3 regions of the Streptomyces sp. NBC_01471 genome follow, and region 2 is predicted to be linked to each of the others. Evidence: riboswitches for the same ligand, from Rfam matches in the RefSeq annotation. Region 2 holds a riboswitch; each other region holds the start of a gene.

Region 1 (2,256 bases), 2.0 Mb from region 2:
GCTCGACGAGCTGGGCCGTCCCCGCATCGACGTCACCCTGCGCATCTCGGGCTTCTTCCGGGACGCCTTCCCGCACACCATCGGCCTCCTGGACGACGCGGTACGGCTGGCCGCATCCCTCGACGAGCCCGACGGGCAGAACTACGTACGCGCCCACACCCGGGCCGACCTCGCCGAGCACGGCGACGAACGCCGGGCCACCACCCGGATCTTCGGCTCGCGGCCGGGTACCTACGGTGCCGGAATCCTCCAGCTCATCGACAGCCGCGACTGGCGCACCGACGCGGATCTCGCCGAGGTGTACACGGTGTGGGGCGGCTACGCCTACGGCCGGGAACTGGACGGCCGCCCGGCCCGCGCCGAGATGGAGACGGCGTACAAGCGGATCACCGTCGCCGCGAAGAACACGGACACCCGCGAGCACGACATCGCGGACTCCGACGACTACTTCCAGTACCACGGCGGCATGGTCGCCACCGTCCGGGCCCTGCGCGGGAGCGCCCCGGAGGCGTACATCGGAGACTCCACCCGCCCCGAGACCGTCCGCACCCGCACGCTCGTCGAGGAGACCTCACGGGTCTTCCGCGCGCGGGTGGTCAACCCCCGCTGGATCGAGGCGATGCGCCGCCACGGTTACAAGGGCGCCTTCGAACTCGCCGCCACCGTCGACTACCTCTTCGGGTACGACGCCACCACCGGTGTCGTCGCCGACTGGATGTACGACAAGCTCACCGAGACGTACGTACTCGACCCGGTCAACCGCGACTTCCTCCAGCAGGCCAACCCCTGGGCCCTGCACGGGATCGCGGAACGCCTCCTGGAGGCGGAGTCCCGCGGTATGTGGGCAGAGCCCGACCCCGCGACGCTCGAAGCGCTGCGCCAGGTGTACCTGGAGACCGAAGGGAATCTGGAGGGCGAGGACTGACCGGCGCGGTCTCCTCGCGGTGGTCCGCTGCCGCTGGTGCGACGGGGGGAGCCCGGCTCTCCCGGCACCGGTGTGCGGCAGCGGACCACCCGGCCGCCGGTGGGTGTGAGATCCGATACCTGCCCAGGTGGGGCGGTTGCCGCCACCGGCGGCCAGAACCCTGGTGTGAGTGAGCCGTGGTGTTCGGGAAGACCGGTGAAAGCCCCCTCGGGGCCTCGGACCGGAGCGGCCCTCACCACTGTGATCGGGGGGTCGCCGTCCCGTCGCAGCCACTGGCCGCGTGCGCGGCCGGCAAGGCAGGGCCGGTGGCGGGCATCAGCGAGCCCGTCAGCCTGGAGACCGGCCACGCCATCTCACGAAGTGATCCACGAGGTGCTGGAGCGTGACCCGCATGACCCTGCCCGATTCCGCCGCGTTCGCCTGGCGGCGCGAGGACACCGTACGTACCGCCGGGCTCCTGGGGGTGATAGCCGCCCTCCACGCCGTTGCGTTCGGCGTGCTGTTCCTGCTGGTCGAGCCAGGCCACTACGAGGTCGGATCCAAGGCGTTCGGGGTCGGTCTCGGCATCACCGCGTACACACTCGGGATGCGGCACGCCTTCGACGCCGACCATATCGCCGCCATCGACAACACCACACGCAAACTCATGGCCGACGGGAAACGCCCGGTCTCGGTGGGCTTCTGGTTCGCGCTGGGGCACTCCAGTGTGGTGGTGGCCATGGCGGCGCTGGTCGCCGGAGGAGCCCGGCTCGCCGGGGTCCTCATGAACGAGGGCTCGGACGCGCACCAGGTGCTGGGCGTCGTCGGCACGAGCGTCTCCGGCTCCTTCCTGTACCTCATCGCGGCGCTCAACCTGGTTGCCCTCGTGGGCATTCTGCGGGTCTTCAAGGAGATGCGCGCGGGACGCTACGACGAGGCCGAACTCGAATCGCACCTGAACTCGCGCGGGTTCATGAACCGCATCCTCGGCCGCTTCACCAAGTCCATCACCAGGCCGGGCCAGATGTACCCGCTGGGCTTCCTCTTCGGCCTGGGCTTCGACACCGCCACCGAGGTCGCCCTCATGGTGATGGCGGGCAGCGGCGCCGCCGCGGGCCTGCCCTGGTACGCCGTCCTCTGCCTGCCGCTGCTGTTCGCGGCCGGAATGAGCCTCTTCGACACGCTCGACGGCACCTTCATGAACTTCGCGTACCAGTGGGCCTTCTCCAACCCGGTGCGCAAGGTGTTCTACAACCTCGCCATCACGGGCCTGTCGATCGCCGTCGCGTTCCTCATCGGCACGATCGAACTGATCAGCGTGCTGCACGACAAGCTCGACCTCCAGGACGCGG
Region 2 (2,256 bases):
GACCGTGCGGGCCGTCATCGCGTTCAAGGTCGGCAACGACACCGAGAGCATCGTCAACGCCGGCCAGCGCTTCCTCTCCGACCAGGACCAGATGTCGGTACTGACCGGCCGGATCTTCTCCGGCCATCTGCGGTCGATCATCGGCTCGATGACCGTCGAGGAGATCGTCACCGAGCGCCAGAAGCTCGCCACCGAGGTGCTGGAGACCTCCAAGACGGAGATGGCCAAGATCGGCCTGATCGTGGACTCGCTCCAGATCCAGTCCATCGACGACGGCGAGACCGGCTACATCTCGGCGATGTCCGCCCCGCACACGGCGGCCATCCAGCGGCAGGCGCAGATCGCCCAGGCCCAGGCCACCCAGGCTTCCGTCGAGGCGCAGCAGGAAGCCACCCGTAACCAGGCCGAGTACGCGCGGCAGACCGCCGTCGTGCAGGCGCAGTACTCGGCCGAGGTGGACCGGGCGCAGGCCGAGGCAGCCCAGGCGGGTCCGCTGGCCCAGGCGCACGCGCAGCAGGAGGTGCTCGCGGCCCAGACCGAACTGGCCGAGCGCGCCGCCCAGTTGCGCCAGCAGCAGCTCGTCGCCGAGATCGTGAAGCCCGCCGAGGCGGACGCGGAGCGGATCAGGGTGCTGGCCGTGGCCGAGGCCGAGCGGATGAAGATCCAGGCCGCGGCGGCCGCCTCCTACGACCGGGTGGCGCTCGACCGGATGCTGATCGACCAGCTCCCGCAGATCGTCAAGGAGGCCGCGTCCGGTCTCGCGGGCGCCAATGTCAACGTGCTCAACGGCGCGGACGGCCTGGGCGAGATCGCGGCCGGTCTGGTGGGCCAGGGTCTGACGATCCTCGACTCGGTACGGAAGAACCTGGGCGCGCAGGACGACGACGCCCACCAGGGCGGCCGGGGCGCGGAGATCCAGCGCTACCTCGGCGGGAAGTCCGGCAACGACAACGGCGACAACGGCCCGATCGACATCAAGTAGGCGACCGGCAGGACCCTGCGGCCCGGGCCGTACGGAGCGGCAACGGACGGCGGCGCACCGGATCCAGTGGTGCGCCGCCGTCCGTTGCCGTCCGTCGTCGTGCCCGGAGGTGCGGCCGTGCCCCGCCCCCGGAGCCGCTCCCGGCGTGGCCGGTACAGTGGGAAGGTCGTCATCACACCCGCACGGGGAGAAGCCGGTGCAATCCCGGCGCTGACCCCGCAACCGTAACCACCTCCGGTGGTGAGCCGGACCGCCCTGTACGGAAGTGACCGGCTCGTGCCACCGGAAGCCTCCGGTGGCCGGCACCGTCGAGGTATACGGAGCCGGAGCCCCGGTGCCTGAGTGGGCCCGTGTCCCGGCTTCCCCGCAGGAGAGGCCCCGCCCGCCATGACCCTTCGCCGCAGCGCCACCGCGCTGGCCGCATCCGCCATACTCTGCGCGGCCGCTGCCCCGACGGCCTTCGCCGACTCCGCCTCGCCGTCGGCCTCGGCGTCCCCGGTGCTCCCCTCCGGCCTGTACGGCAAGACGGACCCCAAGTACGACGGGGTCTGGCGGCAGTCCCTCGCGCTGATCGCGCAGGACGCCACCGGGGTCCGCCCCGCCGCGAAGGCCGTCGACTGGCTGACCGGCCAGCAGTGCGCCGACGGCGCCTTCACCTCCTTCCGCGCCGACGTGACGAAGCCGTGCGACGGGAAGGAACTCCTGGACACCAACGCCACCGCGGCCGCCGTCCAGGCGCTGAAGGCGCTCGGCGGGCACGACGCCGCCGTGAAGAAGGGCGCCGGCTGGCTGAAGTCGGTGGCGGGCAAGGACGGCGGCTGGAGCTACAACCCGGGCGGCGCGAGCGACGCGAACTCCACGTCGGTGGTGATCGGCGCGCTCGCCGCGGCCGGGGAGCCGACGGCGAAGGCGGAGAAGATGCTGGTCTCGCTCTCGCTCCCGTGCGACGCCAAGGAGGGCGGCGGCGGCTTCGCGTACCAGCCCGACAAGAAGTCGGGGAAGCTGTTCGCGAACGCCGACGCGACGGGCGCCGCCGTGCTGGGCACCCTGGGCTCCGGCCTGGCACCGCGCCCCGGCGGCAAGGACGTCGGCGGCACCGGCTGCCTGAACGCCTCTTCGCCCGCCCAGGCCGCGCACAACGGCGCCACCTACCTCGCCGGGGCGACCGCGGGGAAGGCCTATCTCAAGTCCGCGATGCCGGGCGCCGAGGACCAGCCCGACTACGGCAACACCGCCGACGCGGTGACCGCGCTCGGCGCCGACGGCCTCACCGC
Region 3 (2,256 bases), 3.5 Mb from region 2:
AGGAGATCCCGGGCATCGGCCAGATCGGCTACATCGGTCTGACCGCGTTCGTGCTGAACGTCGTCGTGACGCTGGTGCTCACCGTCGTGCTCAACGCGGTGAAGGCGCCCGCCGGAATCGACGAGACCTCCCCGGAGGACTACACGGCCGACGCCGGTGACGAGGGCGTCGAGGTGGAGCTCCCGTCGGCCACGGCAGGCGCCCCCGCCGGCCACTGAGCCCACCCGCTCCACCAGGGCCGCCGCGTCTCCGTTCCCGGGAGACGCGGCGGCCCTCGCCGTGCGCGCGGTCCTGTGACGTCGTCTCGCGGCCCGCCCCGGCCACCCCGCCCGCACGGGCCGGGGCCCGCGCGATCTGCTCCCGGCCGGGCTTCGCAGGGACGCCTGAGAGGGCCTGGGAGCCACTCCCGGGGCGGCGTACGCCGACGTACGGGCTGCCCCTCCGGCGATCCATTTCGCCCGCACGACACAACATATGGGGGGTGCTTTCCGACGGGCACCCCACATGTATGCTCATGCTCGCTGTCGCCGCAGGGGAATCCGGTGCGAATCCGGAACTGTCCCGCAACGGTGTGATCAGTGCGCTTTCGCGCACCGTGGAGTCCGAGGACCTGCCGACGGCGCATCCGGCTCGACCGAACCGGATGGGAAACGTCCGGGCCTCGCGGTTGGGCCTGCGGATGCTGTGCGGTGTGCTGCTCTGCTGTGCCCGTACGCACCCGTGCCCCCGCCGGCCCCAGCCGAGCGAGGGAGAGCGCACCGTGACCATCGCGCCCACCGCACCTGTCTCCGAGCAGGTGGCGGATGCCCCGGGAACCGTACTGCTGCGGACCCTGACCGACCTCACCGCCGATCTCACCGACACCGACCCGGGCCGGGTCGCCGCTGCCGCCCTGCGCGGACGCAACGCCGCGTCGGACGAGGCCGAGCTGCGGGAGCTGGCCACCGAGGCGGCCGCGGGTCTCATCTCCGAGGACCCCGCGTACTCGCGGCTGGCCGCCAGGCTGCTCACCCGCACCATCGCGGACGAGGCGGCGGGACAGGGCGCGGTGTCGTTCTCCTCGTCGGTCGCCGTCGGACACCGCGAGGGCCTGATCGCCGACCGCACGGCCGCGTTCGTGAAGCTCCACTCGGCCCGGCTCGACGCGACCATCGACACCGAAGCCGACGACCGCTTCGGATACTTCGGGCTGCGCACCCTCTACAGCCGCTACCTGCTGCGCCACCCGATCACCCGCCAGGTGATCGAGACCCCCCAGCACTTCATGCTCCGGGTCGCCTGCGGCCTGGCCGCCGACGAATCGGCCGGCGCCCTGGCGGAGGTCGGCTCGCTGTACGGGCTGATGAGCCGCCTCGACTATCTGCCCTCGTCCCCCACTCTCTTCAACTCGGGCACCCGGCACCCGCAGATGTCCTCCTGCTATCTGCTGGACTCGCCGCTCGACCAGCTGGACTCGATCTACGGGCGCTACCACGAGGTGGCGCGCCTGTCGAAGCACGCGGGCGGCATCGGTCTCTCGTACTCCCGCATCCGCTCCCGCGGTTCGCTGATCCGCGGCACCAACGGGCACTCCAACGGCATCGTCCCCTTCCTCAAGACCCTCGACGCCTCGGTCGCGGCGGTGAACCAGGGCGGCCGGCGCAAGGGCGCCGCAGCCGTCTACCTGGAGACCTGGCACTCGGACATCGAGGAGTTCCTGGAGCTGCGCGACAACACCGGTGAGGACGCCCGGCGTACGCACAACCTCAACCTGGCCCACTGGGTGCCCGACGAGTTCATGCGCCGGGTCGACACGGACGGCACCTGGTCGCTGTTCTCGCCCGCCGATGTACCGGAGCTGACCGATCTGTGGGGCGACGCCTTCGACGCCGCGTACCGCAAGGCGGAGGCCGACGGGCTGGCCAGGAAGACCATCCCGGCGCGGGAGCTGTACGGGCGGATGATGCGCACCCTCGCACAGACCGGCCAGGGCTGGATGACCTTCAAGGACGCGTCGAACCGTACGGCCAACCAGACCGCCGAGCCCGGCTCCGTCGTCCACTCGTCGAACCTGTGCACCGAGATCCTGGAGGTGACGGACGACGGCGAGACCGCCGTCTGCAACCTGGGCTCGGTCAACGTCGGCGCGTTCGTCTCCGGCGGCTCGCTCGACTGGGAGCGCCTCGACGCGACCGTCCGCACCGCGGTCACCTTCCTCGACCGGGTCGTGGACATCAACTTCTACCCGACCGAGCAGGCGGGCCGCTCCAACGCCAA

What was found. A riboswitch is a leader RNA that binds a small molecule or an ion and turns the genes downstream of it on or off. The one in region 2 is predicted to bind cobalamin.
Region 1: linked by a shared signal. The riboswitch ahead of OG285_RS35290 (HoxN/HupN/NixA family nickel/cobalt transporter) and the one ahead of OG285_RS26165 (prenyltransferase/squalene oxidase repeat-containing protein) in region 2 are both predicted to bind cobalamin.
Region 3: linked by a shared signal. The riboswitch ahead of OG285_RS10195 (ribonucleoside-diphosphate reductase subunit alpha) and the one ahead of OG285_RS26165 (prenyltransferase/squalene oxidase repeat-containing protein) in region 2 are both predicted to bind cobalamin.

The regions. Positions count from the first base shown of each region.
Region 1 covers NZ_CP109450.1:7,801,411-7,803,666, forward strand. Annotated here, with positions in the region: gene cobN (cobaltochelatase subunit CobN) at 1-925, shown strand, start outside; cobalamin riboswitch at 1,086-1,288, shown strand; gene OG285_RS35290 (HoxN/HupN/NixA family nickel/cobalt transporter) at 1,317-2,256, shown strand, end outside.
Region 2 covers NZ_CP109450.1:5,839,555-5,841,810, reverse strand. Annotated here, with positions in the region: gene OG285_RS26170 (flotillin family protein) at 1-982, shown strand, start outside; cobalamin riboswitch at 1,129-1,255, shown strand; gene OG285_RS26165 (prenyltransferase/squalene oxidase repeat-containing protein) at 1,370-2,256, shown strand, end outside.
Region 3 covers NZ_CP109450.1:2,375,617-2,377,872, forward strand. Annotated here, with positions in the region: gene mctP (monocarboxylate uptake permease MctP) at 1-218, shown strand, start outside; cobalamin riboswitch at 502-633, shown strand; gene OG285_RS10195 (ribonucleoside-diphosphate reductase subunit alpha) at 761-2,256, shown strand, end outside.